DNA from 3 places in the Ramlibacter sp. P4_H7 genome. Region 1 is predicted to be linked to each of the others. Evidence: predicted binding sites of a transcription regulator. Region 1 holds the regulator's gene; each other region holds the start of a gene.

Region 1 (3,480 bases):
ATGGCGCTTCCAGTGGGAGGCCAGTTGCGCGAAGAAGTCGCCGGCATTCTCCATCTGCGCCTGCTCGCGGCCGCCGCGTCCCCGGCCGGCGACGCCCCCGGCTTCGATGCGCTCGCCATAAGGCGGATTGAGCAGCAGCAGGCCCGGCGTCTCGCTCGGCGGCATGCGCTGCAAGGCATCCCCGCCGCGCAACTGCACGGCGTGGGCGACCCCCGCGCGCTCGGCGTTGCGCTGGGCGAAGTCGACCATGCGAAAGGCGACGTCGCTGCCGAACACCGGTGCGGTCGGTGCGCGCCGCGCGGCCTGGGCCTCGGCCTTGATCGCAGCCCAGTCGCCGGCGCTGTGCGGCTTCAGCCGCTCGAAGCCGAAGCGGCGCAGCAGCCCCGGCGCGATGTTGCAGGCGATCTGCGCGGCTTCGATCGCGATGGTGCCGCTGCCGCAGCAGGGGTCGTAGAGCGGCACGGTCGCGTCCCAGCCGCTGGCGGCGAGCATCGCCGCGGCGAGCGTTTCCTTCAACGGCGCCTCGCCCTTGTCCTCGCGCCAGCCGCGCTTGAACAGCGGTTCGCCGGAGGTGTCGATGTACAGCGTGAGCGCCTCGGCGGCCAGGTGGCCGAAGATGCGCGCGACCGGCCGCTGCGTGTCCACGTCCGGGCGGGCGCCGCTGCGGTCGCGGAATCGGTCGGCCACCGCGTCCTTGATGCGCAGCGCCGCGAAGTTCAGGCTCTTCAGCGGGCTCTGGTGCGCGGTCAGTTCGATCTTGAAGCTGTCGCGCGTGCCGAACCATTCTTCCCACGGCACTCCCGCCGCGGCCTCGTACAGGTCCTGCTCGGCGCGGTAGGGGCCGTGCCACAGCTCCACCAGCACGCGCTGCGTCAGGCGGCTGTGCAGGTTCAGCCGCATCACTTCCGGCCAGGTCGCCAGCAGCTGCACGCCGCCGCGGGAGCTGCGCATTTCCCTGGCTGCGCCCGCGCAGATGCGGGTCACTTCCTCGGCCAGCAAAGCCTCGACACCGGCTGCGCAGGGCAGGAACAGGCGGAGGTCGCGCATCAGGCCGCTCCCCCCGCGCGTGCCAACCGACCCGCGTGGGACATTCCGCTTCGCAGGCAGCAGCGAGCGTCTTCGGTGATTCGGGCGGCTCTCATAGTTCCTTGCGCAGGTTGGCCGGCGCGATCCGCAGCGCCTCGCGGTACTTGGCCACCGTGCGGCGCGCGCACTCGATGCCCTGTTCCTTGAGCATGTCCGAGATCTGGCTGTCCGACAGCGGCTTCTTCGCCTGCTCCGCCGCCACGAACTGCTTGATCAGGGCGCGCACGGCGGTGCTGGAGGCATTGCCCCCGGTCTCGGTGCCCAAGGCCGAGCCGAAGAAGTACTTCAGCTCGAAGGTGCCGAAGGGCGTGGCCATGTACTTGGCCGTGGTCACGCGCGAGATGGTCGATTCGTGCAGGCCCAGTTCGTCCGCGATCTCGCGCAGCACCAGGGGCCGCATCGCCAGCTCGCCGTGGATGAAGAAATTGCGCTGCCGCTCCACGATCGCGCCGGAGACGCGCAGGATGGTGTCGAAGCGCTGCTGGATGTTCTTGATGAACCAGCGGGCTTCCTGCAGCCGCTGCTGCAGCGCCTGGTGGCCTTCGCCGCGGTGCGCCTTGAGCGCGCCGGCGTAGACGTCGTGCACGCGCAGGCGCGGCACCACGTCGGGATTGAGCTGCACGCGGAAGTTCGACCGGGTGCCGCGGCCGACCTGCGTGACGATCACGTCGGGCACGATGATGTTGCGCTCGACATCGACGAAGCGGCGGCCGGGCTTCGGCTCCAGGCGGGTGATCAGCGCGATCCCCGCCTTCACCATCGCTTCGCTGCCGCCGCAGGACTGAGCCAGCCGCTTGACGTCGCGCTTGGCCAGCAGGTCGATCGGCTGCTGGCAGATCTTCATGGCGGTAGCGATCGACTCCTGGCCGGGCGCTTCCTCCAGCATGGTCTTCAGCTGCAGCAGCAGGCACTCGGCCAGCGTGCGCGCGCCGACGCCGGGAGGGTCCAGGTTCTGCAGCAGGTGCAACGCCATGGTGAAGCGCTGCACCAGCTCCTCCTGCTGCTCGAGGTCGTCCGGCGCCAGTCCCCGCGCGAGTTCTTCCAGCGGCTCCTCGAGGTAGCCGTCGTCGTTGAGCGACTCGATCAGGAAGCGCAGGGCCATCCGGTCTTCCTCGGAAAGGCGCAGCGTCAGCGCCTGCCGGTGCAGCCAGGACTGCAGGGACTCGTTGCCGCGCGCGAGGTCGGTCGCTTCGACATCGTCCTCGTCGCCCGTGTTGTTGCGGCGCGCGGGCGCCTCGCCGCCCCACTCGCCGTCGTCCGGCACCGTCTCCGTGGTGCCGTCGCCTTCCCAGTTGGGGGTGCTGTCGTCACCGAACTCGGCGGGCTCCGCCTCCGGGGTCGACGCGGACGGTGCCTCGCCGGCCGGCGCGGCGAGCTCGAAGCTGCTTTCGCCCTCGCCCTGGCCTTCGGGTTCGTCCGCCGCGCGCACCGCATCGCAGGTGGCGATGCCGAACTCCTCGCCGACGTCCTCCACCTGCGCTTCCAGGAAGGGGTTGTCGTCCAGCATCTGCTGGATCTCCTGGCTCAGCTCCAGCGTCGACAGCTGCAGCAGCCGGATCGACTGCTGCAGCTGCGGCGTGAGCGCCAGGTGCTGCGAAACGCGAAGGGAAAGCCCTTGCTTCATACGGCCGGCCGTCCCGCTTTCACATCCGGAAGTGCTCGCCGAGATAGACCCGGCGCACGTCGGCGTTGTTCACGATCTCCGAGGGCGTGCCCTGCGCCAGCACGCGCCCCTCGCTGATGATGTAGGCGTGGTCGCAGATGCCCAGTGTCTCGCGCACGTTGTGGTCGGTGATCAGCACGCCGATGCCGCGCGACTTGAGGAAGCTGATGATGCGCTGGATCTCGATCACCGCGATCGGGTCGATGCCGGCGAACGGCTCGTCCAGCAGGATGAAGCGCGGCTGGGTCGCCAGCGCGCGCGCGATCTCCACGCGCCGCCGCTCGCCGCCCGACAGCGCCAGGGCCGGCGAGTCGCGCAGGTGGTCCACCCGCAGGTCCTGCAGCAGCGCGGTCAGCCGGTGTTCGATCTCCGCGCCCGACAGCGACTTGCCGTCCGGACCGCGCTGCAGCTCCAGCACCGCGCGCACGTTGTCCTGCACGTTCAGCTTGCGGAAGATCGAGGCTTCCTGCGGCAGGTAGGACAGCCCGAGGCGCGAGCGGCGGTGGATCGGCATGTGCTCCACCGGCTGGCCGTCGATGGAAATTTCGCCGCCATCGGCCCGCACCAGGCCGACGATCATGTAGAAGGACGTGGTCTTGCCGGCGCCGTTGGGCCCCAGCAGCCCGACCACCTCGCCGTTCTTCACCGCCAGCGAGACGTCCTGCACGACCTTGCGGCCGCCATAGGATTTCTGCAGGTGGCGCGCTTCCAGCCGGCTCGTCGCGGCCTCC
Region 2 (14,180 bases), on a different contig from region 1:
CCCCCCAACTCCAGGTGGCGCGTGATGTGGACATGGGCCGCGCCGATCTGGGCCCGCGCGGCAAGGTTGGAGAGGGCCAGCGGCACGTCGACGTTGTGCGCCATCAGGTGGAGCACGCGCTCGTCGAAGCGCCGCATCGCGTGCCCGAGCAGGCGCCCGAGATGGGTCAGTCGCCAACCGTCCTCTTCCATGGTCATGGCGAAATCGTAAGGCAAACTGACCAAAAAACCTGTTGTCCGCTTGGCATCTCGCTCGTTACATTACTGGCCATGCATCCAGCCTGTACTTAAATCCACTGGATGTCGGCCGCAACCCAAACCCACGGAACCGAATGTCAAGGAGAAACGAGATGGATGTCCAAGTCAAAGGAAGCAAGATCGCTCCGGCCGACACCGAGAAGGCCAAGGCCCTGCAGGCTGCGCTCGCCCAGATCGAGAAGCAGTTCGGCAAGGGCACCATCATGCGGCTCGGCGAAGGCGAGAAGATCGAGGACATCCAGGTGGTGTCCACCGGCTCGCTCGGCCTGGACATCGCGCTGGGCGTCGGCGGCTTGCCGCGCGGTCGCGTCGTCGAGATCTACGGCCCGGAATCCTCGGGCAAGACCACCCTCACCTTGCAGGTCATCGCCGAGATGCAGCGCCAGAACGGCACCTGCGCTTTCGTCGACGCCGAGCACGCCCTCGACATCCAGTACGCGCAGAAGCTGGGCGTAAGCGTTTCCGACCTGCTCATCTCCCAGCCCGACACCGGCGAACAGGCACTGGAGATCGTCGACAGCCTGGTGCGCTCCGGCGCCGTGGACCTGATCGTCATCGACTCCGTCGCGGCGCTGGTGCCCAAGGCCGAAATCGAAGGCGAGATGGGAGATTCCCTTCCGGGCCTGCAGGCGCGCCTGATGAGCCAGGCGCTGCGCAAGCTGACCGCCACCATCAAGAAGACCAACTGCATGGTCATCTTCATCAACCAGATCCGCATGAAGATCGGCGTGATGTTCGGCAGCCCCGAGACCACCACCGGCGGCAACGCGCTGAAGTTCTACGCCTCCGTGCGGCTGGACATCCGCCGCACCGGCACGATCAAAAAGGGCGAGGAAGCCATCGGCAACGAGACCAAGGTCAAGGTGGTCAAGAACAAGGTGGCACCCCCATTCAAGACCGCGGAATTCGACATCCTGTTCGGCGAGGGCATCAGCCGCGAGGGCGAGGTCATCGACATGGGCGTCGGTGCGGGCGTGCTGGAGAAGTCGGGCGCCTGGTACGCCTACAACGGTGAAAAGATCGGGCAGGGCCGCGACAACGCGCGGGAGTTCCTGCGCGAGAACCCCGAGCTGGCACGCGAAATCGAGAACAAGGTGCGCGCGTCGCTGGAGATCCCGCTGCTGCCGGCCGACGCGGTCGCTGAATAAGGCGCGGCTGCAGGCATGGGCTTCGGCCAGATCTCGCTCAAGGGCCGCGCGCTGAAGCTGCTCGCGGCCCGCGAGCATTCCCGGCGCGAGCTGGAGCGCAAGCTGGCGCAGCATGAGCAGGCGCCGGGGCAACTGAAGACCGCGCTGGACGAACTGCAGTCCCGCGGCTTCATCGATGAACAGCGCGTGGTGGATTCGCTGCTGCATCGGCGCAGCGCGCGGCTCGGTGCGGGGCGCATCAAGCAGGAACTGCAGGCCAAGGGCCTGGATGCCGAACGCGTGGCCCTGGCCGTGGCGAGCCTGAAGGCCACCGAAATCGCCCGTGCCCGCGAGGTCTGGCGCAAGAAGTTCGGCGTGCCGCCCGTCGATGCCGCCGAGCGGGCCCGGCAGGCGCGCTTCCTCGCGGCCCGAGGTTTCGGCGGCGAGGTCATCGGTCGCGTGCTGCGCATGGACGAAGACTGAGCAGAATCGAACGCCGGGCGCCGCTGGTCGCTCGCTGCCGGCACGCTTGTCGGCTGGACGGCGACGCAGCGGGGCGGCAGCCCCATCATCGGTCCCGACATGCAAGAGCGGATGTCGTTGGGAGACGGCACGCAGCAGGGTCCAAAAGAAAGAACGGCGGGCGCCTCAGGGCGCACCGCCGTTCGGCTTTTCAGGGGACTCCGGCCGACGCCGGCCCCCTCACAAGCCGAGCATGATCTTCAGGTTCTGCACCGCCGCGCCGCTGGCCCCCTTGCCGAGGTTGTCCAGGCGTGCAATCAGCACCGCATGCGCATAGTCCATGTTGTTATAGACGCGCAGTTCCATCTTGTTGGTGTCGTTCAGCGCTGTGGGTTCCAGCTTGCCGTCCGCCGTTGGCGCTTCTACGCTCACCCACTCGCTTCCCTGGTAATGGCGTTTGAGCACGGTTTCCAGGTCAGCCGCGGTGGGCTTGCCAGGCAGCGTGTTCAGATGCAGCGGCAGTTGCACGAGCATGCCTTGCGCGAAGTCGCCGACGGCCGGAATGAAGATGGGACGGCGCACCAAGCCCGTGTACTTCATGATCTCCGGCAGATGCTTGTGCTTCAGGCCCAGGGCGTAGACCTCGTAGGCCGGGGCGCTGCCCGAAGCGTAGGCCTCGATCATGGTGCGTCCGCCGCCCGTGTAGCCGCTCACTGAGGGAAGCACCACCGGGTAGTCGGCAGGCAGCACCCCGACATCCACCAGCGGCCGCAGCAAAGCAATGGCGCCGGTGGCGTAGCAACCTGGGTTGCTCACGCGCTCCGCCTTCGCAATGGCATCCCGCTGGTCGGGGGCCAGTTCCGCAAAGCCGAACACCCAGCCATCGGCAGTGCGGTGGGCGGTCGATGCGTCGATGATGCGGGGCTTCCTTGCGCCACCCTTGCCGATCTCCTCCACCATCGCAGCGGACTCGCGAGCGGCGTCATCGTGCAGGCAGAAAATCACCAGGTCGACCCCGGCCATCAACTCTCGTTTGGCGGCGGGATCCTTGCGCTTTTCCGAGGCGATGCTCACGAGCTCGATCTGCGGCATCTTCTCGAGCCGCTCCCGGATCTGCAGGCCGGTGGTGCCAGCCTCGCCATCGATGAAAACCTTGGGCATCTCTTTTCCTATAGCAACTGCTTATCGTTACTGTAAGCGCCGTGTGGGTTTTGGTGCAGTGCACCATGATACAGTTTGCTGGCTGCTGTGCCCCAGCTGCTGCCGCCCTTGCCGGATGGCCTAGCGAAGCCACTGACCGGCATCCCCGGATTCCCTTATCCCCGAGAGAGACCTCATGAAGATTCACGAGTACCAAGGCAAGGAGATCTTGCGCAATTTCGGCGTGCCCGTGCCGCGTGGCATCCCGGCATTCACGGTGCAGGAAGCCGTGGAAGCGGCGCAAAAGCTGGGCGGCCCGGTCTGGGTCGTCAAGGCGCAGATCCACGCAGGCGGCCGCGGCAAGGGCGGCGGCGTGAAACTGGGCCGCTCGATCGACGAAGTGAAGAAGCTGGCTGGCGAAATCCTCGGCATGCAGTTGAAGACGCACCAGACGGGCCCGGAGGGCCAGAAGGTGCGACGTCTCCTCATCGAGGACGGTGCCGACATCAAGAAGGAGCTGTACGTCTCCGTCGTGACCGATCGCGCAAGCCAGAAGGTCGCGATGATGGCCTCCAGCGAAGGGGGCATGGACATCGAAGAGGTGGCCCACGCGACTCCCGAAAAGATCATCAAGGTGTTCGTCGATCCACTGGCCGGACTGATGAATGACCAGGCCGTGCAACTTGCCAAGGGCATCGGCATCCCCGAGGCCTCGCAGAAGCAAGCCGTGGACGTGTTCCAGAAGCTCTACAAGTGCTACATGGACACGGACGCCTCGCTGGTGGAAGTCAATCCGCTGATCCTCGAGGGCAACGGCAACGTCAAGGCGCTGGATGCGAAGTTCAACTTCGACAGCAACGCGCTGTTCCGCCATCCCGAGATCGTCGCGCTGCGTGACCTGGACGAAGAGGATCCGGCGGAGATCGAGGCGTCCAAGTTCGACCTGGCCTACATCAGCCTGGACGGCAACATCGGCTGCCTGGTGAATGGCGCTGGCCTGGCGATGGCGACGATGGACACCATCAAGCTGTTTGGCGCCGAGCCGGCCAACTTCCTCGACGTGGGTGGCGGCGCCACCCCCGAAAAGGTGACCGAGGCCTTCAAGATCATGTTGAAGAACAAGAAGGTCGAGGCCATCCTGGTCAACATCTTCGGCGGCATCATGAAGTGCGACACCATCGCCACCGGTGTCATCACCGCCTGCAAGGCCGTGAACCTGCAGGTTCCCCTGGTCGTGCGCATGAAGGGCACGAACGAGGAACTGGGCAAGAAGATGCTGGCCGACAGCGGCCTCCCGATCATCAGCGCGGACACCATGGCCGAAGCGGCCCAGAAGGTTGTCGCCGCCGTCAGCAAGTAATCCAGGAAAGAGCCATGTCGATTTACATCAACAAGGACACCAAGGTCATCACCCAGGGCATCACGGGCAAGACCGGCCAGTTCCACACTGAGAAGTGCCAGGAGTACGCAAACGGCAAGAATTGCTTCGTGGCCGGCGTGAACCCGAAGAAGGCCGGCGAGAAGATCTTCGACATCCCGATCTTCGCCTCGGTGAAGGACGCCAAGGACAAGACCGGTGCGACCGTCTCCGTGATCTACGTGCCGCCGGCGGGTGCCGCGGCCGCGATCTGGGAAGCGGTGGAAGCCGACCTGGACCTGGCCATCTGCATCACCGAGGGCATTCCCGTGCGCGACATGCTGGAAGTGCGCAACAAGATGAAGGCCAAGGAAGCCAAGGGCGGCAAGAAGACGCTGCTGCTGGGCCCCAACTGCCCCGGTTTGATCACGCCTGACGAAATCAAGATCGGCATCATGCCCGGCCACATTCATCGCAAGGGCCGCATCGGCGTGGTTTCGCGCTCCGGCACGCTCACCTACGAGGCGGTGGCGCAGTTGACAGAGATCGGCCTGGGCCAGTCCAGCGCCGTGGGCATCGGTGGTGATCCGATCAACGGCCTGAAGCACATCGACGTGATGCAAGCCTTCAACGATGACCCCGACACCGACGCCGTGATCATGATCGGAGAAATCGGCGGGCCCGACGAGGCGGAAGCCGCCCGCTGGTGCAAGGCCAACATGAAGAAGCCGATCGTGGGGTTTATCGCTGGAGTGACCGCGCCTCCCGGCAAGCGCATGGGCCATGCCGGCGCATTGATCTCCGGCGGCGCGGACACAGCCGACGCGAAGCTGGCCATCATGGAAGAGTGCGGCTTCAAGGTCACCCGCAATCCTTCAGAGATGGGCAAACTCCTGAAGGCGCTTCTTTAGGCGGATGCTTTCATTCGCTTAAGAGCCGGCCCCATGGGCCGGCTTTTGTTTGGCGCGGACGCTTTGACGGCAACGACCAAAATGAAACAAAATGTTTTGAGGGCGTGACAAAGTCGCTTGTGAGCCCCAACAGCCTCTGATAGCTTCTCCGCAGGACTCCGGCCCCGGATGGCGTCGGGTGGGAAGCAATCCCTGTGCGCATTGCACGGGTTTGGGCCGGTCGGTAATCCGGGCAAGGGGTGGAAGTGGGTACATCGTTGTCTGCACGACGCAGCAAGTTCAGGCGTCCTGGTGGGTTCGGGAGCGCCCCGGTGGTGGCCACGCGGTCCGCCGGTTTCAACGACGCACTTGGCGAACGCTCTTCTGACTTCCGTACGGCGGCTGCTTCGCACCAGTGCGTCAGCGGGTCGCTCGTTCAGCGGACCCATCTTCCTTCGAATGCCAGGACTGCCGGCCTCTGCGTTCCTTCATTCCATGCGGCGGAGCGGCCTGCCCCGACTTGCATCAGAGAGTTCGCGGACGCGATCTTCGATCGGTGCGAGCTTCCGTCCACATTCCGCACGCGCCTTGTGAGGCAACGCAAACCCGTGCCTTCCGCTGCCTCCGCCGGGTCGCGGAAGGCCGCCGGTTCCGCAGTGATGGCGGCAGACAACGCTTTCGCCGCGACTGTGTCAGCAAATGCGCCGCGCGGCTATGATGCGGCACAGAAAGAGGGGCTGGCGCCAAGGGCGCAGTTCGACCCAATCACCGTGATGAACAAGACGTGGGCTCCGGAGAGGCCCCAGGCCGGCGGCGGCAACACCGGCCATGCCTTGACCCGCGAACTATGAACTACGAGTTTTGCATGCGCACGGACCCCGGTCTTGCGCGCGAAAACAACGAGGATTCCGTCGCCATCGACGAACCGACGCGCCTCGGCATCCTCGCGGACGGAATGGGAGGCTACAACGCAGGCGAAGTCGCCAGCGGCATGGCAACGACCTTCATCAAGTCCGAACTGGGTCGCTGGCTCGCCCAAGCTGGCCGGCATGCCAATTCGCGCGAAGTGCGCCGGGCCATGGAGATCTGCGTCGACAACGCGAACCGCTCCATCTTCAATGCGGCCAACTCGAACCCCCAGTACAGCGGGATGGGCACGACCCTCGTTGTGGGCGTGTTCCAGGACGGGCGACTCATGCTCGGACACATCGGTGATTCCCGGTGTTACCGCCTGCGGAGCAACCAGCTCGAGCAGATCACGAAGGATCACTCCTTGCTGCAGGAGCAGATGGACGCCGGCCTCATCACCCCGGAGCAGGCGGCAACGTCTACCAACAAGAACCTGGTCACCCGAGCCCTCGGGGTCGAAGATGCCGTGCTCCTCGAGGTCAACGAGCACAGGGTGGATCCTGGGGATCTGTATTTGATGTGCTCCGACGGCCTGTCGGATATGCTGGACGACGACTCGATCGCCCAAATACTGGCCAGCGACATCTCCCTGGAGCAGAAATCGGTGCAGCTGATCGACGCGGCCAACGCCAACGGAGGTCGCGACAACATTTCGGTGCTGCTGGCGCTGGCCAACAGCGGCTCCAAGAAAAGGGGATTGATCTCGCGTTGGCTGGGACAATGAGCCCGACGGTTTGAGCGTTCAGAATTGATTGATTAGGAGTCGACCATGCCGAAGATGATCGTTTCGATCGACGGTGTCGTCATCAAGGAAGTGCAGTTGACGAAAGACCGGACAACGCTGGGGCGCCGGCCGTACAACGACATCGTGATCGACAACCTTGCGGTGTCCGGCGAACATGCCGTGCTGCAATTGACGGGCAATGAGGTTTTCCTGGAAGACCTGAACAGCACCAACGGAACCTACGTCAATGGCAAGGCCGTGAAGAAGCAGTTGTTGCAGAACAACGACACGGTTGAAATCGGAAAGTACAAGATCAAGTTCATCAACGAAGCGCCGGGAGCGACCTTCGAGAAGACCATGATCATCAAGCCAGGCACGGTGCCGCCTATGGCGAAGCCTGCTGCGCCGAGTGCGGCTGTCCCCGCCACGGCGAAGACTGTCACGCCCGAGGCATTGACTGCCTCCGCCGCACCAGCGAGCCTTGGTTCTGATGGGCTCGTGAATGCCAGCATCAAGGTTCTGTCCGGTGCGGCCGCTGGCCGGGAAGTGCCACTGGTCAAAGTGGTGACCACGATCGGCAAGCCCGGCGTTGCCGTGGCGGCCATCACCAAGCGTGCCCACGGCTTCGTGGTGGCGCATGTCGAAGGCACGAACAAGCCAACCCTTAACGGCGCTGCCATTGGCCCGGAGCCGGTGACGCTGAAAAACGGCGACATGCTTGAGCTCGCGGGCACGCAGATGCAGTTTCTACAGTTGGCCTGACCGGAAGATTCGCCGTGATGGCTTGCTGAGCCGAGCGACCCGTCGCGACCGCGGCTCATTTCTTGATTCGATCCTGGCTGCGGGATTGCCCACCTCCCCGGTTCAGCTCATCCTGCAACGTGCAAGTTCGCGATGATCGAAGAAGCCAAGGGCTTGTGCCGCAGGGGCGGAGCGGCATCGAAGGCGCATCCAACATCACGCGGCGATCCCAAGCGGCTTGGCGTCAAAAAGTGCCTTTACGCGCCGCACCCCGAACGTGTAGCCTCAAAGAAGTCGTCGCCATGGGCCCATTGCCACGGCGTGACCACTTCGAGATGACATAGACAGGGGCGTTGCCAATGAGGGTGCGTGTGCTGGGGTGTTCCGGCGCAATCGCGAAGGATTCCCGGACGACGTCCTTCCTGATCGATGGAGATTTACTGGTGGATGCCGGCACGGGCGTCGGCGACCTCTCCCTCGAGGAGATGCGCGACATCCGCTCCGTGCTGCTCACGCACTCCCATTTGGACCACGTCGCGGCACTTCCGCTGATGGTGGATTCCATCGCTGCGCTATTGAATGAACCGATCCACGTTTATGCCTTGCCGGGGACGATCGCCGCGCTCAAGGCTCACATCTTCAACAACGTGATCTGGCCGGACTTCAGCCGCATCCCCACGCCGCAATCGCCGTTCGTGAGCTTTCACGAAATTCAAACGGGGCAGATCCTGCAACTCGGCGACAAGAGTGTTGAAGTCTTGCCCGCTGTGCACACGGTGCCGGCGTGCGGGTTTGCCGTGAGCGCCGGGCAGGGGCACTGGGTCTTTACTGGTGACACGGAGCGCAATCCGGCATTCTGGCGACGCGTGAATCAGATGGAAGTCGCGGCGCTTGTGATCGAGACTGCGTTCAGCAACCGTGAGAAGGACTTGGCGCAGCGCAGCCTGCACCTTTCGCCGTGCGCCTTGGCCGAGGAACTGGATTGCATCGACAGGAACAAGAACTTTCCGATCTTCATCACGCACACCAAGCCGGCGGAGACTGAGCTGATCATGACGGAGATCCAGCGCTTCGACCAGACACACCCATCCGGCCTGGATGTGACCCACGACATCAGGTGGCTGCGCGCGGGGCAGGTGTTCGACTTGTGAACGCGGTCAATGGCAGGGACCAAGTTGCCCCGCCGGTTCAGCACCTGCAATCCGTCACCTCCGAAATTCGGGAAGACGAACTCCTTTGGTCGAGGAGCCGAACTGAGGCAGATTGGTCGTTTGCAGTCGCTTGCGTTGACGGATTTGTCAGGCCGCTGACGCCCCGTGTCCCTCCGCCGGCCGTGAGCGGCCGGATTCAAGCGAAGAGCGGCGCAAACGAGGCTGGCACACCGATTGCACTACCACCCAGCTTCTCTTACACAACCTGGAGGTACTCATGAAGCGTCAACTTCAACAGGGCTTTACCCTGATCGAACTGATGATCGTGGTCGCGATCATCGGTATTCTGGCTGCGGTGGCCCTGCCCGCGTACCAGGACTACACCAAGCGCGCAAAGATGTCGGAAGTGATTCTGGCGGCTTCCGCCTGCCGCACCACCATCACCGAGGTGTACCAGTCTGGCTCGCAGAGCACCATGACGGGCGGCAACTGGGGCTGCGAGTCCTCGACGGCGTCTTCGAAGTATGTGGCGAAGATCTCGACGGACGCCAACGGCAAGGTCACTGTTCAGTCCCAGGGCATTGGCACTGGAGCTGACGGCGATGTGGTCTTGCTGCCCACCGACAGCGCCGGAACGGCAATGACTTATTCGGCCACGTCCCAGACCATCTTCAAGTGGATCTGCGGCGCCACTGGCACGACGGTCGAGCCCAAGTTCCTGCCGGGTTCCTGCCGCGGCGGCTGATCAGCGATGCTTGCTGGAGAAGGGGCCGCAAGGCCCCTTTTTTTCTGTGGCACCGCGACGGAACAAGTCGAAGTGCCTTCCCGTACACTCCCCACGGTGGAGTTGACGATTCTGATGCCTTGCCTGAACGAGGCAAAGACTGTCGTGCAGTGCGTGGAGGCCGCGTTCACGTTCCTGCGCCGCGTCGGCATCGACGGAGAGGTGGTGGTGGCCGACAACGGATCCACCGACGGGTCGCGTGAGCTGGCAAGTGCCGCCGGCGCTCGAGTGGTCCCGGTGCCCGACCGGGGCTACGGCGCGGCCCTCATGGGGGGAATTGGCGCGGCTCGCGGCACCTACGTGATCATGGGTGATGCCGACTGCAGCTACGACTTCGCGCAACTCGAGGGTTTCCTGGAGAAACTCCGTTCCGGAGCGGACCTGGTCATGGGCAACCGCTTTGCCGGCGGCATCGAAAGTGGTGCGATGCCTGTGCTGCACCGATATCTCGGCAACCCGGTTCTGAGCTTCATCGGCCGCTTGTTCTTTCGCACGTCCATTCGCGACTTCCACTGCGGGTTGAGAGGCTTCCGGAAGGTCGCCATCGAGCGGTTGGGGCTCGTCACGCCCGGCATGGAGTTCGCCAGCGAAATGGTCGCGAAATCGGCGCTCGCTGGCCTGCGGATCGTCGAAGTCCCGACCGTACTACGACCCGATGGCCGCGACCGGCCGCCGCATCTGCGTACGTGGCGCGATGGCTGGCGCCACCTTCGCTTCTTGCTGCTGTTTTGTCCGCGCTGGCTGTTCCTGTACCCCGGCCTGCTGCTGTCGTCCATTGGCATGCTGGGACTCGGGCTCCTTAGCCACGGCAGCGTGCACATTGCATCGCTCGGGCTCGACATTCACTCGCTGTTGTACATGGCTGCGGCGGCCGTCATCGGTGCGCAGCTCGTCTCGCTGGCATTGATTACCAAATGGATGGCCGTACTCGCGGGGATCGTGGAGCAGCCTCGCTGGGTGGCGATCGCCAGCCGCTACCTGAGCGTGGAAGTTGGCCTGATCGCCAGCACAATCGTCATCGGCGTGGGGGTGACCTTGTCGGTGAGGCTGGTGCTGGAGTGGAGCGGAGCCGGGTTCGGCATGCTGGAGCCCGCCCAGGTCATGCGACAAGCCATTCCGGCAGTCACGCTCATGATCGTCGGCGCGCAGGCCGGTGCGACAGGTCTCTTCGCTGGGGCCCTGCAAGCCGCCTGGCAGTCACGTGGAAGGGCGGTTGCGTGATTGGCATTCAGCGCGTTCCGCAACTCTCGAAGCGAATGGAACTGCTCTTTGTGACTTTGGCGGGTTGGCTGGCGTTCATTGCGATCCCCCTTTCGCTGGGACAAATCGGACTGAGCTGGGACGCGCTGAACCATCACATCTATCTCGGGTGGACCGCGGAAAGTCCGCGCTTCGCGCGCGATTACCTGGCTGCTTCATTCCAGTCTTTCCAGTTCCCCTATCTGTATTGGCCGGTGTACAAGCTGGCGGCGGCGGGCGTCTCAGGGCAAGTCGCCGGCGTGGTGCTCGCCACGCTCCATGCTGCGGCCATTCCCGCTGTGTGGATGATTGCAAACAGCTGCATTCCGGGTCGGCTCTGGACCGACTCAGTGCTTCGGGCACTGGCTGTCGTGCTGGCGTTTTCGAGCGTACTCCTGTTGTCCATGTTCGATTCGACCTCGAACGATCTGCTGTCGACAGTGCCACTTGTCTGGTCCGTGGCCATGGCCCTGCACGCCATGGAGCGTGCTCCCGAGGTGGGTCTGCGGCCGTCTCATGCTGTGCTTGTTTCTGGTGTGCTGGCGGGTGTATCTGTCGCCTGCAAGCTGAGCAACGGACCGGTCGCGGTGCTGGGTCCGCTGCTCTGGGTGGCAGCAGGAACCAGCATGACGGAGAGGTTGAGGATGGTGCTGACGGGCTGCTTTGCCGCCGTCATCGGGTTTGCCTTCGCCTATGGCTACTGGGGCTGGCAACTCTGGGTCGCCGTGGGCAACCCGGTTTATCCCTTTGGCGACGCTTATTTCGAGCCGTTGCGCCGGTGGGCGGGCTGGGCGCAATGATTCGATTCTTGCCCGACACATGGCGTGACGCCCTGCTGCGGCCACTTGCAATGGCAGCACCGGACGGAGGCATCTACGTCGAGATTCCGGCTCCCGACCTTCGATTTGCCATCATCGTTCTGCTGGGGTTGGTTCTGGGTGGCGTGTTCCTCTGGAAGCGCCGGAGGCCGTCAGCCACGATGACGCCGCTCTCTGGCTTGCTTCTGTGGCTGTTCGCCGTGTTTGTGGTGTGGCTCGCCACCACAGGCAACGGCCGCTACATCATGGTGGCATTGATAGCCGCGGGCCCCATCTGCATAGCAATGGTGGCGCGACTGCCAGGCACGAAGGCGCTGCGTCTTTCGGTCGCAGCAGGAATTGTCCTGTTGCAAGGCTGGGTGGTCTACAACAATGATCCTTGGCATTGGTGGGGCTTGGGTAAGTGGGGGGACACGCCCTACTTCGAACTGGAATTGGACGAGCAGGCGCGCACCCAACCCGCGACCTACGTGACCGTTGCCAACATCTCCTATTCCTTGGTGGCTCACAAGTTCGCTCAGGAGTCGCGCTGGGTGAACATATCGAGCCTGCCTGACGCTGGCGGCGGCGGAGCGGAGAACGCGCGGATGCAAAAACTACTCGCGCAATCCAAGTCCCTCAAGCTGTTCGTGCCCTCCCGGCCGGAATTCATGACCAACGAGATGCAGCCCAACCCCGACCTGCAGGCCGTGATCAACAACATGTTGATCGGTCAGCGGCTGGCCCTGGCCGCCCCGCTGGACTGTCGTCTGTTGCGATCCCGCGGCCTGGCGAGGACGGCTTTGAAGGACGTTGACAAGACGCCTGTTGAACAGGTCGACAAGATCGGTTTCTGGGTTTGCACGTTGGCCTATCCGTTCCCGCCGCCTCCGTCGGAAAAAGGCGGCGACCCCGAAGTCAATGCCATCTTCGGACTGATCGAAAAGCAGTGCCCCCGCTTCTATCAGCCTGGACAGACTAATGCAGCGCGCGTAGAGGGAGGCTGGCTGCGCGTGTATCCGCAAGCAGACATCCGTCTGTACGTCATGGACAGCGGAAATGTCTATTACAAGTATTGGCGCGCGCTAAATCCGGAGCTGCTCGGGCGCACCGACGAACTTCGCGCTGGCAAACGGGCTGACTGCACCGTCATCCGTGGACGGTCAGGTTTGCCATGGGAACGCGGGATCTAGTCGCTCCGGCCACGCCGGGGATTGCTGACAGCGCGTCGCGTGCGCTTTCATCGAACCGCAACCTGGGCTGGAACGTCGCCGGACTCGCGCTCCCCCTGGTGGCTGCGTTCGTCGCAATCCCTCTGCTGATGCAGAACTTCGGACTTCAACGGTTCGGCGCATTCTCCCTGGTGGTGGCGGCGTATGCCTACGTTTTGATGCTTGACCTGGGGCTGGCATCGGCAATCACGTTCCGTGTCGCTGAAGCGCTGGCACGCGGTGAGCCGCGCCAGAGCATGCTGAAACTCGTCTATACGGCGGGCATCGTCGTTGTGGCGCTCGGTGGCGGGTTCGCGATCGTCGGGTGGTTCGCGGCTGGCTGGGCGCCGTTGCTGATCGACGGGAGTTCCCGTGAGCTCGAGGCGGAAACGGTGCAGGGCCTTCGCATCCTCGCACTCTCTCTTCCAATGGCTTTTGCGGGCACCTTGCTCGCGGCGCTCCTGTCGGGCCACAGCCGGTTCGCGCAGGTGAACGCCGTGCGTATCGTGTCCGGAGTGCTCTTCACGCTGGGTCCCGCGCTCGCGAGCTTCTGGCGAACGGATATCGCCTTGGCTTGCGGCATTCTGGCAGCGGTGCGTATCGGTGCTGCCATGGTGCATCTGCTGCAGTGTCGCGTGCTGCTGCGACCTGATTCCGAAGGGGCGCCGTGGCGTCCTTCTCATGGCGCGCTGGCCGCCCTTCTCTCCTTTGGTGGCTGGCTCACAGTCTCGAATCTGGTCGGCCCCCTCATGGTGTACATGGATCGCTTCTACCTGGCTGCGGTGCGGCCGGTCGCCGAAGTCTCGTACTACGTCGCTCCGTATGAGCTCGCCACCAAGCTGGCCCTCATCCCGGCAGGGGTGCTGCCGGTGTTGTTCCCCATCCTGGTCGCCCGTTGGGTGCATCGATCCGTGGGCGGCAGCCGCCTGTCCGTGCAGCTCGCCGCCGCCATGGCGGTGGGCTGCGCATTGCCGGCTGCTGCCCTGGCTGTGTTTGGGCCGGAGATCATGCGCCATTGGATGAAAGCGCAGGTCCCGGAGAGCAGCGCTGCGGCGCTGCAGGTCCTGGCAGGAGCGGTCTACCTCAATTGCTTGGCGCAAGTGTTCTTCATGCAGCTCCAGGCCATGGGACGGACCGATGTCGTCGCAAAGCTCCATCTTTGCGAACTGGCCCTTTATGTCGTGCTCCTCTGGACCTTCACGGAGCGCTGGGGTGTTGTTGGCGTGGCCTTGGCGTGGGGGGTACGGGTTGCTGTGGATTGCCTCTTCCTGTGCGGCTTCGTGGGCGCGAGAACCAGCGAACGCGAGCGGCGGGAATGCTGGAGGGTGACGGGACTTGCAATCGTCCTGGGCTGCGCGTTCAGCGCGATGGCCTGGATTCCGTCCGTGTGG
Region 3 (14,180 bases), on a different contig from region 1:
GCACGCGCAGCAGGCGCGTCTGCAGGTCGAAGGGCATGTCGCCGATCTCGTCGAGGAACAGCGTGCCGCCCTCGGCCTGTTCGAAGCGGCCGCGGCGCATCGTCTGCGCGCCGGTGAAGGCGCCGCGCTCGTGGCCGAACAGTTCGGACTCCAGCAGGTCCTTGGGAATCGCCGCCGTGTTGATCGCGACGAAGGGGCCGCTCGCGCGCGGCGAGTGCTTGTGCAGCGCGCGAGCCACCAGTTCCTTGCCGGAGCCGGACTCGCCCGTGATCATCACGGTCACGTTGCTCTGCGACAGGCGGCCGATCGCGCGGAACACGTCCTGCATCGCCGGCGCCTGGCCCAGCATCTCGGGAGCCGCGGCCATGCTCTGCTCGGCCACCTCTTCGCGCTGGCTCTCTTCCACCGCACGGCGGATCAGCTCCACCGCCTTGGGCAGGTCGAAGGGCTTGGGCAGGTACTCGAAGGCGCCGCCCTGGAAGGCGGACACCGCGCTGTCGAGATCCGAGAAGGCCGTCATGATGATGACCGGCAGCCCCGGGTGCTTTTCCTTCACACGCGTCAGCAGGTCCAGGCCGGACCCCCCTGGCATGCGGATGTCGCTCACCAGGATCTGCGGGCCGTCGTCGTCGTTGCCGGCCTCGAGCGCGCTCAGCACTTCCTTCGCGTTCGTGAAGCTGCGCGTGGGCAGGTCTTCGCGCATCAGCGCTTTTTCGAGCACGAAGCGGATGGATTGGTCATCGTCAACGATCCAGATCGGCTTCATGTTGTTCCCGGTCACCTCAGGCAAAGTCATTGTTCGTCAGGGCAAGGGGATGAGGATCTTGAAATCCGTCCGCCCCGGCGCGGAGTCGCACTCGATCAGGCCATGGTGCTGCTGCACGAAGGTTTGCGCCAGCGTGAGCCCCAGGCCGGATCCGCCTTCCCTTCCCGACACGAGCGGAAAGAAGATGCGGTCCTTGATCGAGTCCGGTACTCCGGGCCCGTTGTCGATGACATGCAAGTCCAGTGCCAGTCGATAGCGCTGCTTACCGAATGTGACCTGGCGTCCGATCCGTGTCTTGAACGTGAGCTGTGCGTCGCCGGCCGCGATCCGGTCCGTGAGGGCCTGGCAGGCGTTGTGCGCGATGTTCAACACGGCCTGGATCAGCTGCTCGCGGTCCCCGCGGAACTCGGGGATCGAGGTGTCGTAGTCGCGGACCACGCGCAGGCCCCTGGGAAACTCGGCCAGGATCAGGGAGCGAACGCGTTCGCACACTTCGTGGATGTTGACGTCGCCCACCACGTGCGGCCGGCGGTGCGGCGCCAGCAGACGGTCCACCAGCGTCTGGAGCCGGTCGGCCTCGTGGATGACGACGCGCGTGTACTCCTTGAGCTGGGGGTCGATCTCCATCTCCAGCAGTTGCGCAGCGCCCCGGATGCCGCCCAGTGGATTCTTGATCTCGTGCGCCAGATTGCGGATCAACTCCTTGTTGGCCTGCGCCTGGTCGATCAGCCGCTCCTCGCGGTCCTGCCTCGTCTGCGCCTCGAGCGGGAGCAGTTCGACGACGAATTCGTCCGCCACTTCCGTCTGCGCCAGCACCACGTGCACGGGCATGGGGTCCGCCTGTTGCCGCACGAGGCGTGCGTCGTAACGCAGCGCCGCGTACTCGTTGACGCGCGCGCCATCGAGGGCGGTGCGCAGCACGTGCGGCTCGGTGAAGAAGGGAAGGAAGCTCGCGCCTTCGATGGTGCGCCGCGAAGAGCCGACGGCATCCTCCAGGGCGGAGTTGGCGAAGAGGACGGTGCCGTTGCCGCGGACGACGGCCACGAGCGTGGCCAGCAGGTCGAACGACTGGAAGCGTTGGGAGGGTGGGGCGGGCTTGCTCAAGCCCTCATTTTGCGGCCGAGTTGGCCGCGCCACTGGCGGACGTGCGGGCGAGTTCACGCTTGAGCCCCGCGATGTCCAGGTCGACGCGCTCCAGGGCAGCCTTGAGCTCCGCCGTGCGGTCCAGGTACTTCTGGTAGTTCTTGTGCTCGGGGCCCATCTTCTCGGGCTCGCCGTTGTTGTATTCCCTGGTCAGGTCCGCGCGCCGCGTTTCTGCCTTCTTCAGCTCGGCTTCGAGGATGGACCGGGCCTCGGCGTCGCGTGCCCGCTGCTCGCCGGACTCCACGCGTGGCGGGCTCGCGCCGCCCTGCGGCGCCGTTGCGACCGTCTTGGCGCCGCTGTTGACCCGGGTGCCCTGCACCACCGTCACATTGCCCCCCTCCACCAGCTTGCAGCCCTTGGCCTGCGCTTCCGATTTGTCGTTGGTGTAGGTGTTGCCGCAGCGCCAGATCTGGGTCTGGGCGGACGCCACGGTGGCGGAGGCAAACAGGGCGAAAAGAGTCAGTGCGTGGCGGGTCTTCATGGACTTCTCCGTACACCTGAGGTGCAGGGGATGGCTTTTCAGTATGACCCAAACTCTTCAGATTGCCAATTAAGGTATTGATTTAAAAAGGAAAGGGCGACAAAAGTCGCCCCTTCGCAGCTCTGCGGCTGAAATGTGCAGCCGCGCAGGAACAAGGGCCCCAACGGGCGCCTCGTCCCTTCAATCGATCACAGCGAGTAGTACATGTCGAACTCGATCGGGTGCGTCGTCATGCGGAAGCGCGTGACTTCGGACATCTTGAGCTCGATGTAGGCGTCGATCATGGTGTCGGTGAACACGCCGCCCTTGGTCAGGAACGCACGATCGTTGTCCAGGTACTCCAGCGCCTGGTCCAGGCTGTGGCACACGGTCGGGATCTTCGCGTCCTCTTCCGGCGGCAGGTGGTACAGGTCCTTGGTGGCGGCCTCGCCCGGGTGGATCTTGTTCTCGATGCCGTCCAGGCCCGCCATCAGCATGGCGGCGAAACCCAGGTAGGGGTTGCAGGTGGGGTCCGGGAAGCGCACTTCGATGCGGCGGCCCTTCGGGTTCGCCACGTACGGGATGCGGATGGACGCGGAGCGGTTGCGGGCGGAGTACGCCAGCTTGACCGGGGCCTCGAAGCCGGGCACCAGGCGCTTGTAGCTGTTGGTGCCGGGGTTCGTGATGGCGTTCAGGGCGCGGGCGTGCTTGATGATGCCGCCGATGTAGTACAGCGCGAACTCGCTCAGGCCGGCATAGCCTTCGCCGGCGAACAGGTTCTTGCCGCCCTTCCACACGGACTGGTGCACGTGCATGCCGGAGCCGTTGTCGCCCACAATGGGCTTGGGCATGAAGGTCGCGGTCTTGCCGTAGGCATTGGCGACGTTCTGGATCACGTACTTCATCAAGATGGTCCAGTCGGCGCGCTCGACCAGCGTGCTGAACCGGGTGCCGATCTCGTTCTGGCCAGCGCCCGCCACTTCGTGGTGGAACACCTCGACCGGGATGCCCAGGGATTCCAGGATCAGGGACATCTCGGCGCGCATGTCCTGCGTGCTGTCGACCGGGGGAACGGGGAAGTAGCCGCCCTTGAGCGTGGGCCGGTGGCCCTTGTTGCCGCCTTCCAGCTTCTTGCCGGTGTTCCACGGGGCTTCGTATTCGTCGATCTCGACGAAGGAACCGCTCGGGCCGGAGGCCCAGCGGACGTCGTCGAAGATGAAGAACTCGGGCTCGGGACCGAAGAACGCGGTGTCGCCCAGGCCGGAGGCCTTGAGGTAGGCCTCGGCGCGCTTGGCGATGGAACGGGGATCACGGTCGTAGGCCTTGCCATCGCCCGGCTCCAGCACGTCGCAGGTGAGGATCAGGGTCGTCTCTTCGAAGAACGGGTCCACGTTGGCCGTGCCCGGATCCGGCATCAGCAGCATGTCGGAGGCTTCGATGCCCTTCCAGCCGGCGATCGAGGAGCCGTCGAAGGCATGGCCGGCGCTGAACTTGTCTTCGTCGAAATGGGAGACGGGCACGGTCACGTGCTGCTCCTTGCCGCGGGTGTCGGTGAAGCGGAAGTCGACGAACTTGACTTCGTTGTCCTTCACCATCTTCATGACGTCTGCGACGGTCTTGGCTGCCATCAGGTTTCTCCTGGGGGATGGTTGGTTGTTGATGAATGTGCGGCTGGCGGGGATGCAGGTTCTGTGCCAAAGCTGGTGCATGCGGCACCGCGTGCAGCCCGGCGATTGTCCGCGATCCTGCGCACTTTTCCCTACGGTAGCCTTGCGAAAGCAACTGGGCCATGCACCCAACAGGTGCATTTCGGCCTACGCACCAGTTTAATGCGACTCAGCTTCGCACCAACTCGGGGCCCAATCGGACCTTCAGGACGTGCAGTCCGTCCAGCAGGGACTGGTAGGCCGGACCGACCTCGGACGGCGTGCCCTTGACGCCCAGGTCGATGTGGCGCCCATACGTGGGGTGGTCGACGCTCGGCAGGCTGAACACCTTCACTCCGGGGTGCTCCCGCTCGACCTGCTCCATCAGCGGCGTGAGCGTGGCTTCCATGGAACCGAAGACGATGACCGACCTCTCGACATAGGCGCCTTGCTGGAACAGGTGGCGGTAGTGGGTGTCCAGCACGCTTTCCATCATGGGCCAGGCCATGACCGGAAAGCCGGGCACGAAGTGGACCGTTTTCACCGTGAAGCCCGGGATCTTGTTGTAGGGATTGGCGATCAGGCTGGCGCCCTTGGGAAACACGCCCATGTTCAGCCGGTGGATGTTGTCCGGCCGGTCGGGCTCGTAGGGCACGCCCTGCTCCCTGGCCACGTCCTGCATGCGTTCGCGGATCAGCGCCTCGGCCTGCGGATGCAGTTCCAACGGCACGCCCAGCGCCTTGGCCGCGCACTGCCGCGTGTGGTCGTCGGGGGTGGCGCCGATCCCGCCGCAGGAAAAGACGATGTCGCCCGAGGCGAAGGCGCGCTTGAGGGTCTCGGTGATGCGTGCGGGCTGGTCCCCCACGTACTCGGCCCATCCAAGCTGCAGGCCGCGCGCATTGAGCAGTTCGATGAGCTTGGGCAGGTGCTTGTCGGCACGCTTGCCGGATAGGATCTCGTCGCCGACGATGATCAGCCCGAGGTCGGGGCGGGGAGTGGACGTCATGCGGTAATCCTACCGGTCCCCAGGCGGCGTGGCGCAGGGGATCACCCGTGACGCGATACGATCGAAGCATGGCATCCATTACCCCGGTGATTCTGTGCGGCGGCTCGGGCACGCGCCTCTGGCCGCTCAGCCGCAAGAGCTTTCCCAAGCAGTTCGTCCCCCTGATCGGCAACAAGAGCCTGCTGCAACTCACGATGGAGCGCGTGGCCGGGCTCGGCGCGCGCGTCATGACCGTCGCCGCCGAGGAACATCGCTTCATGGTGGCCGACACGCTGCGACAGGCGAAGCTGCGCGGCACCGTCATCCTGGAGCCGGTCGCGAGGAACACGGCGGCCGCCATGGCGTTGGCGGCGCTGTCCGTCGATCCGGAGGAGTTCCTCCTGTTCTGCCCCGCCGATCACCACATTCCCGATGCGGCCGCCTTCGTCCGCACCATGAAGGAAGGCCTCACGGCCGCCGGCACGGGGATGGTCGTCACCTTCGGCATCGTGCCCAGTTTCCCGAGCACCGCCTACGGCTACATCCGCCAGGGCGCGCCTCGGCCCGACGGCAGCATGCAGGTGGCGCAATTCATCGAGAAGCCGGACCCGGCCCGCGCCGAGCAGTTGCTGCTGCAGGGCGACGTTCTCTGGAACGCAGGCATCTTCCTGGCGCAGGCGCGGTTCTTCCTGGAGGCGCTCGAGCAGCATGCGCCCGACATCCTGCAGTCGTGCAGGGCAGCGCTGGCGAACGCCCAATCCGAGCAGCCGGGAACCGCCGCTTCCGACGTGACCTTCGTGCGCCCCGAGCGCGCCGCCTTCGAAGGCTGCCGGTCGCAGAGCATCGATTACGCGGTGATGGAAAAGCATGCGGACGTGGTCGTGCTGCCGTTTCGAGGCCAGTGGAGCGACGTCGGCAGCTGGAACGCAGTGGCCGACCTCACCCCCGCCGACGCTCAGGAGAACCGGATCGCGGGCCAGGGATGGGTGCACAACGCGCACAACACGTTCATCCACGCGCCGCACCGTCCGGTGGTGGCGCTCGGCACGCAGGACCTGCTGATCATCGACACGCCGGATGCGGTGCTGGTGGCCCAGCGCAACTGCGCCGAGCAGGTCAAGGACGTCGTGGCCCGGCTGGAGAAAAGCGAAGCCACGCAAGCCGTGATGCACCGCAAGGTGGTGCGCCCCTGGGGCTGGTACGACAGCGTCGACGCCGGCGAGCGTTTCCAGGTGAAGCGCATCGGCGTCAAGCCGGGCGCATCCCTCAGCCTGCAGAAGCACCACCATCGCGCCGAGCACTGGGTGGTCGTGCGGGGGACGGCGCAGGTCCAGCGCGGCACCGAAACCTTCCTGCTCAGCGAGAACGAGTCCACCTACATCCCGATCGGCGAGGTGCATCGACTGCACAACCCCGGAAAGATGGAACTGGAAATGATCGAGATCCAGTCCGGCGCCTACCTCGGCGAGGACGACATCGTCCGGCTGGAAGACACCTACGGCAGGACCTGAAGCGCCGGCTGCGGAGCCGGTGCGGGTGGCTGGTTCGCGGGCGCAAGGGCACGCAGTTGCGCCAGGGCGGCCAGGCAGTAGTGGGCGAACCAGAGTGACGAGAACACGAAGACCAGCGTGTAGATCCAGATCGCGACGGGGATCAGCACCGGGAACGCCGCCGCGAAGAACCACCCGGAAGCCCAGACGATGCTGGGCGCGGCACCGAGGTAGCCGGTGCCGATTCCCATCAGCAGCAGCCAGGTGCGGTGCGTCCGGAACACCTGCCGGCGCTCTTCACTGGTCGCGTGGTCTGCGAGGGAATCGAAGGTCATCACCCGGTAGGTGAGCCAGCCCCAGATCAAGGGCGGCAGCACCAGGATCAGGGGCGGGATCAGCCACAAGGGCAGCGAAATGACCAGCGCCAGGAGCGCCAGCACCATGGAACCCAGCGACCAGAACGCCCCACGCAGCATCGACGCTCCGTGCCTGCGTTCCAGCGCGGGGAAGCGGCGGCGGCTCACCAGGTTCACCACCGCGGGCGTCATCATCAGGGCCACGAAGAACAGCACGGCCACGACCACCAGCGGCGTGACGGCGAAGATCACGAGCAGCGGAGCCAGTGCGTTCTTCAGCCCGCTCAGACCCATGTCGCCCAGCCAGCGCGTCAGGCTCTCCAGCCAGGCGGTGGATTCCAGCCACACGAACACCGAATTCACGGCGCTGTCCCAGAAGAAGTAACCCAGGCCCAGCGCAAGCACCACCATGCCGACCAGGGGCAGCAGCGAGATCGCGATCACCCTGGGGTGCAGGCAGTAGGCTACGGCGCGCCAGAAGGAGTCGAGGAACAGGGACATTGGAGCGAATGCTAGTCGACCCGGCCTGCTGGGTCTGCCGTTCCTTGCCGACCGCCGCGCCTACGGCTGAAGCCGCCGTTGCTTGAATTCCGGGCCAGCCCGGCACGCGAACCGGCGCTCAGGCTTTTCCGACCAGCCGCAGCAGCCCCAACCACTGCTGCGCCCAGAAGCCGCGGCCGTAATCGCGTCCGCTCTCGACCTGGTCACGCACGCCCGTGGGGTCGTACCGGATTTCGAAGTTCGAAGTGCCGAACAGCACGTCCCACCAGGGGAGGAGCACCCCGAAGTTGTGCCCGCCCAAGGCCGGGCTGCGGCCTTCCGTCATCACTTCGCCATCGCACTTGCGCTCGTGCCCCAGGCCGATGCTGTGGTGCAGGCGGTGGAAACGCGGACTCACCCACAGGCGTTCCCCGATGCTGCCAAAGTGCAGGCGCAGGTTGGCGTGCTGCAGGCTTTCACTGAGCTGCGTCACCGCAACGATGGCGACGAACTGCCCCGGGCCGACGCCGATCAACTGACCCAGGATGACCAGCATGCTGTCGCGCACCAGGTCATCGAGCAGGTGGTTGCGGTTGTCGCTCCACATGGTCATCTGCCGCTGGGAATGGTGCAGCGAGTGCAGGTTCCACCACCAGTTCAGGCCATGCTGGCCGCGATGGATCCAGTAATCCACGAAGTCGAAGACCACCAGGTACAGCACGAAGCTGATGAAAGGGTGGTCCGTCACGCCGGCCATGAACTGGTCGATGTGCACCGTGCCCAGGCCCTGCACCCGCAGCCAGCCGAAGGCATCGTCGAACAGCGGCTCGACACTGAAGAACAGCGCCACCCGGAACAGGCCCAGCCTGTGCAGCAGCGTGTAGATGACGTCGGTCCGGACGCTGGCGGGGTCCGCCATCGGCTCGACCGGGCGCCAGCGCTGCAAGGGGCCGATGATGGCCAGCATCACGGCGATCTGGATGAGGCCGACCAGCAGCCATCCGGTGGCCGTATACCCGTCCTCCAGGTACTGGCCCATGCCGAAGGAGTACATGATCGGCTGGACCGCCGCCTCGAACAGCCCTTGCTGGGCCCACTCAAACAAGTCCTGAATCCAGTGCATGGCTACTTAACGCGCGTGACCTATTCCCGGTAGGACGGGTGATCCCGCAAAGTCGCAAAACAAAAGCCTTTTTCCTTCAATCCGGTGATCAGCGGCTCCAGCACGGCCGGCGCCCACGGGTCCTTGCGGGACCAGATGCCCAGATGAGCCACCAGGATGTCCCCGGGCCGGATGGTCCGCAGCGCCTGGTCCAGCAACTGCTGGTTGCTCGCCCGTTCGCTGGGAAGCTCGTCACCCAGGAAGCCTGCGGGCGCCCACCCGACGTGCTGGTAGCCACAAGCCCGCGTCGCGGCCAGCAGCCCGGGTGAGGTCTTGCCGCCGGGAGCTCGGAACAGCGGCAGCGGCTTCCTGCCCGTGATCTCCTGCAAGCGACGGGCGGATCGGTCGATCTCCGCGCAATACTCGGCCGCCGTCCAGACGGCGTCCCGCCCCTCCGCCGGACCGGCCGACGGCCGAACGCGGAAGCGCCCGTCCGGCAGGTCCGAGCGCCAGTAGACGTGGTCAAACGTGTGGGAAGCGAACTCGTGGCCTTCGGCGGCGCGTGCCTTCCACCAGGGCGCCCAGAAGCTGCCCAGGCTGCCGTCCCCTTCCATCGTCTTCTCGTTGGCAGCGAAAAAGGTGACCTTGACGTTCTGGCGGTTCAGGACGTCCGCGATGAGCTTGGCCACGCCCATGTGCCCCGTGTCCAGGGTCAGGTAGACCGGCTTCTGGCAGGCCGGCTGTGCCATGGCTGCGGAAGCTGCCAGGACCAGGGCCAGGACCGGCAGCATCCCGCGCCGGCGCATCACTGCCTCGGGGCGTGATCGACCGTCCAGACACCGTGGGGCGACTTGCCGACCTTCACCTGGCGGACCACCTCGCGCGTCTGCGTGTCGATGATGGTCAGGCGCTTGGCCCAGCGGGACGTGGTCAGCAGGTAGCGGCCTCCGGCAAGGACCTCCATGCAGTCCGGCCCGCCAGGGGCCGGGTAGGTGTCGACCACGGTCAACGTGGTGAGATCGATCTTGCTGATGGTGTTGGCCACCCGGTTGCTCAGGTACACATGGCGCTTGTCCCCGGCCCCGCGAAAGGCGTGCGCTCCCGCGCCGGTCTTGATGCGGCGAACCGACTTCGGCTGCGGACCACTGACGTCGAACACCTCGACCGAATCGCTGCCCGTGAGGCCCACCAGCAGCGTCTTGTCGTCCGATGTGGCGAAGATGTCGGCCGGCATGGGACCGGTCTTGATGCGCCACTTGATCTCCTGCTTGACCAGGTCGATCGCGACCAGTTCGTCGCTGTCTTGCATCGTCGAGTAGGCAACCGTGCTCTTGCTGTCGATCCAGAGGTGGCTGGGCGTCTTGCCGGTCGGGATGCGCTTGGCAAGGGTCAGGTCCGTGCCGTCCCAGCGGTAGATGTCGACGTGGTTGAGGCGGTTGCCATTGGTCAGCAGCCACTTCATGTCGGGCGAAAAGCGCAGGTGATACGGGTCCATCACGCCGCGCACGGTCTTCTGGATCTCCGCCGTGCGCGGGTCGATGAAGGTGAGCGAATCCGCGAGGGCGTTGGCCACCAGGATCGACTTCTCGTCCGGCGACATGTACAGGTGGTGCGGCTCCTTGCCGGTGGGGATGCGCTTGATCTCGCGCCAGGTGACGGGATCGATCACGCTGATGTCGGCATCGAGCGAATTGAGCACGAACAGCGGCGTGGCCTGGGCGGGCAGGATGCCGGCCAACAGGAGAAGCGAGGCCGCGACGAAAGCGCGGCACGGAAAAGGAAGATTCACGAGGGGCTGACTCAGGAGGACTGGCACTTCAACGCGCCGGGACGTCCGGCGGAGGACGCCGGACCGCCTATTGTCCGCGATCGGCGGCCGCGGCGAGGGTTTCGGGCGTCAGCCAGCGCCATTGGCCGGCGGCGAGATCGTGCGGAAGTTCCAGTGCGCCGATGCGCGAGCGGTGCAGGCTCACCACGCGGTTGCCCACGGCGGCGAGCATGCGCTTGACCTGGTGGTACTTGCCTTCGGTGAGCGTGAGGCGCAGCGCGTGGCTCTCGGTCGCTTCGCAGGCGGCGGCGCGCACCGGCTTGGGATCGTCGTCCAGCACCACGCCTTGCAGCAGCCGGTCGACCTGGCGACCATCCACCGGGTCGGCCGTGCCCACCTCGTACACCTTCGGCACGTGACGCTTGGGCGAGCTCATCTTGTGGATGAAGGCGCCGTCGTCGCTGAGGAGCAGCAGGCCCGTGGTGTCCTGGTCCAACCGGCCGATGGCCTGCACGCCGGGGTTGGCCCCCTTGCTCGGGCGCTGACGCAAGGGTGCCGGCAGCAGCGTGTAGATGCTGGGCCAGGCGGACGGCTTCTGGGAGCATTCGTAGCCGGCCGGCTTGTGCAGCATCAGGTAGGCCTTCGGGTGGTAAGTCCAGGCCCGACCCTCGACGGTGAAGCTCAGTCCCTTCGGCTCGAATGCCGCATAGGGATCGTCGCAAGGCTGGCCCTCCACGCTCACCAGGCCGTTCTGGACCAGGCCCAGGCAAACGCGGCGGGGGCCGAAGCCCTGGCTATAGAGGATGTCCTGCAGTTCCATGGGCGGGCGAGGCTACCACGCCGGACTGCGCCCGAGCGCGAGGGACGCCGTCGAGCCCGCCTCGCACTGAGAGATGGTGGTGGAGCTGGCGGGAATTGAACCCGCGTCCGCAAGCCTTCAACGAACAGTTCTACATGTTTAGCGATCTGTTTTGGTTCTCACCAGCCGGATCGCGCAGTCGCACGCTATCCAGCCAGCCAGCACCCTATTTTCTCGCCCCGGGCCAAGGTACCCGATCCGGAGCCAGCCAATGTAGATTACCTTGCAGCTAGAGGCTTGCGCCCTTTGCCCGGCCCATCGGCCAACCGTTGCAAGGCTCACACGCAATTAAGCGGCGAGGGCGAAACGTTCGTCGTTCGCAGTTAGTTTGTTTCAGCTGGATTTACGAGGTGATCTGACCCTCGACATGCCCTGCTGCGTGTCCGAACCCACGTCGAAACCAGTGCAGCCCCAAGAACACGTATCTTAAGGCCTGCTGCGGAATTTCAACCCCGGTGCGCGTACAAGCCCCTTTTCCCGCAGATATAGTCGTGCGCCATGTCCCAGCCCCCGCGTTTTGGCCACGTCCTGCTCACCGGCGGCGCCGGCTATATCGGCAGCCACACCTTCGTTGCCTTGCACGAGGCTGGCTTCGAGCCCGTCATCCTGGACAACTTCGCGAACAGCCATCCCGTCGTGCTGGAGCGGCTGGAGCGGATCACGGGCCGCAAGCCCAGCCTGGAGCGGGGCGATGTGCTGGACACGCCGTTCCTCGCGGCCGTGCTGCAGCGGATTCGCCCGGTGGGCGTCATCCATTTCGCCGGTGACAAGGCCGTCGGGGAAAGCGTTGCCCAGCCGCTGAAATACTTTCACAACAACATCGGCGGCGCGATCAGCCTGCTGCGGGCCATGGAGGCGGAGTACCTGGTCCCGAAGGGGATCGGCAACCCCACGCTCGTGTTCTCGAGCAGTGCCACCGTCTACGGCGATCCGGCAACGGTCCCCATCACGGAGGACTTCCCCCTCAGCCATACGAACCCGTACGGGCACTCCAAGCTGGTGATCGAGGACATGCTGCAGGCGGTGCTGCGGGCGCAACCCGACTGGCGCATCGGCGTGCTGCGTTACTTCAACCCGGTGGGCGCCCATCCCAGCGGCCTGATCGGCGAGGACCCCGCCGGCATCCCCAACAACCTGATGCCGTTCGTCACGCAGGTCGCCGTGGGGATGCGTCCCTTCCTGAACGTGTTCGGAAGCGACTACCAGACACCCGATGGCACCGGCGTGCGTGACTACATCCACGTGCAGGACCTCGCTGAGGGGCACGTCGCAGCGCTCAAGACCTTGCTGGAGCGGCCGCAGAGCTTCACGGTGAACCTGGGCACCGGCCGCGGCCACAGCGTGCTGGAGGTCGTCCGCGCCTTCGAACAGGCCAGCGGGCGCACCGTGGCTTACAAGCTGGTCGACCGTCGCGCGGGCGACGTGGCGCAGTGCTACGCCGATCCTGGACTCGCACGCAAGCTGCTGGGCTGGGAGGCACGCCACAGCCTCGCCGAGATGTGCACGGATGCCTGGCGCTGGCAGAGCGCCAATCCGAAGGGCTACAGAGAGACCTAGGCAGTCTGACGGAATCGCAGGAGCGGCAGCAGCGCCAGCGGTGTCGCGATGTGCGAATCCGCGCCCCACTCCTTGACGTCGGTACTGCCCAGGTACCCATAGGTAGCCGCGACGGTCGCCATTCCGGCCGCCCGGCCCGCTTGCACGTCGCGCAGATCGTCGCCCACGTAGACGCATTCGATCGGTCGCACGCCCACCTGTCGCGCCGCCTCCAGGAGGGGCGCCGGGTGCGGCTTGGGATGCGGGGTCGTATCGCCACCGACCACCGCACGGGCCGACGCGAACAGCGCCATCTGCTTGGTCAAAGGGCCGGTGAAGCGCATGGACTTGTTCGTGACCACGCCCCACGGGACGCCGCGCTCGACGAGGGAGTCGATCAGCTGGGCCACGCCTTCGAAGACGTAGGTCCGCTGGGTCATGCAACTCTCGTAATTGCGGAAGAACTCTTCCCGCAACGCGGCGAACTCCGGGTGCTCTGGCGTGATGCCGAAAGCCACGCCCAGCATGCCGCGGGCGCCGGCGCCGGCCATCGGCCGGTAATTCTCCAGCGGCAACGACGGCAATCCGCGTTCCACGCGCATCTTGTCCGCCGCTGCCCCGAGGTCGGGCGCGCTGTCGATCAGGGTGCCGTCCAGGTCGAACAGGACGGCTTTCACGTCTTGCGCAAACATCACATCCTGCGGGTTGCTGCCAGGTAATTGACGCTCGTGTCGCCGGACAGCCAGTAGCGGCGCGTGAGCGGGTTGTATTCCATGCCCTGCGTTTGCAGCAGGCTCAGGTGCGAACCGCGGCACCATCCCGCCAATTCGCTGGGCTTGATGAACTTCAGGTACTCGTGGGTGCCACGAGGAAGCAGGTTCAGCACATATTCCGCGCCGACGACCGCTAGGAGGAAGCTCTTGGGGTTGCGGTTGATCGTGGAAAAGAAGACCCACCCCCCGGGCTTGACCAGCGTGGCGCAGGCGCGCACCACCGACTCGGGCTGGGGAACATGTTCCAGCATCTCCATGCACGTGACGACGTCGAAGCTGCCCGGCTGCTCGTCCGCCAACGCCTCGGCACTCACCTCGCGGTATTCGACATTGGGCGTGCCCGCTTCCAGCGCATGCAGTTGCGCGACCTTCAAGGGTTTGGTCGCCAAGTCGATGCCCAGAACTTGCGCGCCGCGGCGCGCCATGCTGTCGGCAAGGATCCCACCGCCGCAGCCGATGTCCAGCACCTGCTTACCGGACAGGCCCGCCAGGCCGTCGATCCAGTTCAGGCGCAGCGGATTGATCGCGTGCAGCGGTCCGAACTCGCTGGCGGGGTCCCACCAGCGGTGTGCCTGTTCGGAGAACTTGGCCAGTTCCGCGGGATCGGCATTCAGGGTTTCGTTCATGGCTGGGGCAGATTGTGACGGCTGTAGCTCGTGAGCAAACGAAAAAAAGGGCCCGCACAGCGGGCCCTTCGTGCACCTGTTCGCGCAGGTGTTACTTGTTGGCGCGGGTACCGACCACTTCGATTTCCACGCGGCGGTTCTTCGCGCGGCCTTCGGCGGTCTTGTTGTCGGCGACAGGCTGCTTCTCGCC

Evidence for each region. Region 1 encodes sigma-54, which starts transcription at its own class of promoters, with help from an activator protein. Its sites were predicted from a motif close to TGGCANGNAANCTGCTTT; they were not measured.
Region 2: a site for sigma-54 is predicted at 8,982-8,999, ahead of AC1DSA_RS03870 (pilin). Genes of this name have one in related genera too.
Region 3: a site for sigma-54 is predicted at 4,049-4,066, ahead of glnA (type I glutamate--ammonia ligase). Genes of this name have one in related genera too.

What each region holds. Positions count from the first base shown of each region.
Region 1 covers NZ_JBFUKP010000001.1:619,649-623,128, forward strand. Annotated here, with positions in the region: gene AC1DSA_RS03140 (THUMP domain-containing class I SAM-dependent RNA methyltransferase) at 1-1,047, opposite strand, end outside; gene AC1DSA_RS03145 (RNA polymerase factor sigma-54) at 1,139-2,710, opposite strand; gene lptB (LPS export ABC transporter ATP-binding protein) at 2,730-3,480, opposite strand, start outside.
Region 2 covers NZ_JBFUKP010000002.1:138,134-152,313, reverse strand. Annotated here, with positions in the region: gene AC1DSA_RS03915 (MarR family winged helix-turn-helix transcriptional regulator) at 1-197, opposite strand, end outside; gene recA (recombinase RecA) at 350-1,405, shown strand; gene recX (recombination regulator RecX) at 1,421-1,867, shown strand; gene argC (N-acetyl-gamma-glutamyl-phosphate reductase) at 2,087-3,007, opposite strand; gene sucC (ADP-forming succinate--CoA ligase subunit beta) at 3,183-4,346, shown strand; gene sucD (succinate--CoA ligase subunit alpha) at 4,361-5,254, shown strand; gene AC1DSA_RS03885 (Stp1/IreP family PP2C-type Ser/Thr phosphatase) at 6,081-6,866, shown strand; gene AC1DSA_RS03880 (FHA domain-containing protein) at 6,912-7,628, shown strand; gene AC1DSA_RS03875 (3',5'-cyclic-nucleotide phosphodiesterase) at 7,967-8,758, shown strand; gene AC1DSA_RS03870 (pilin) at 9,036-9,503, shown strand; gene AC1DSA_RS03865 (glycosyltransferase family 2 protein) at 9,600-10,763, shown strand; gene AC1DSA_RS03860 (hypothetical protein) at 10,799-11,581, shown strand; gene AC1DSA_RS03855 (hypothetical protein) at 11,590-12,771, shown strand; gene AC1DSA_RS03850 (flippase) at 12,753-14,180, shown strand, end outside.
Region 3 covers NZ_JBFUKP010000021.1:157,883-172,062, forward strand. Annotated here, with positions in the region: gene ntrC (nitrogen regulation protein NR(I)) at 1-766, opposite strand, end outside; gene glnL (nitrogen regulation protein NR(II)) at 803-1,870, opposite strand; gene AC1DSA_RS22555 (hypothetical protein) at 1,875-2,390, opposite strand; gene glnA (type I glutamate--ammonia ligase) at 2,579-3,997, opposite strand; gene AC1DSA_RS22565 (competence/damage-inducible protein A) at 4,206-5,021, opposite strand; gene AC1DSA_RS22570 (mannose-1-phosphate guanylyltransferase/mannose-6-phosphate isomerase) at 5,090-6,511, shown strand; gene AC1DSA_RS22575 (EI24 domain-containing protein) at 6,496-7,347, opposite strand; gene AC1DSA_RS22580 (sterol desaturase family protein) at 7,466-8,449, opposite strand; gene AC1DSA_RS22585 (polysaccharide deacetylase family protein) at 8,470-9,234, opposite strand; gene AC1DSA_RS22590 (YncE family protein) at 9,234-10,166, opposite strand; gene AC1DSA_RS22595 (pseudouridine synthase) at 10,285-11,016, opposite strand; RNA gene ssrA (transfer-messenger RNA) at 11,094-11,468, opposite strand; gene galE (UDP-glucose 4-epimerase GalE) at 11,554-12,612, shown strand; gene gph (phosphoglycolate phosphatase) at 12,609-13,283, opposite strand; gene ubiG (bifunctional 2-polyprenyl-6-hydroxyphenol methylase/3-demethylubiquinol 3-O-methyltransferase UbiG) at 13,283-13,990, opposite strand; partial or broken gene ompA (outer membrane protein OmpA) at 14,082-14,180, opposite strand, start outside.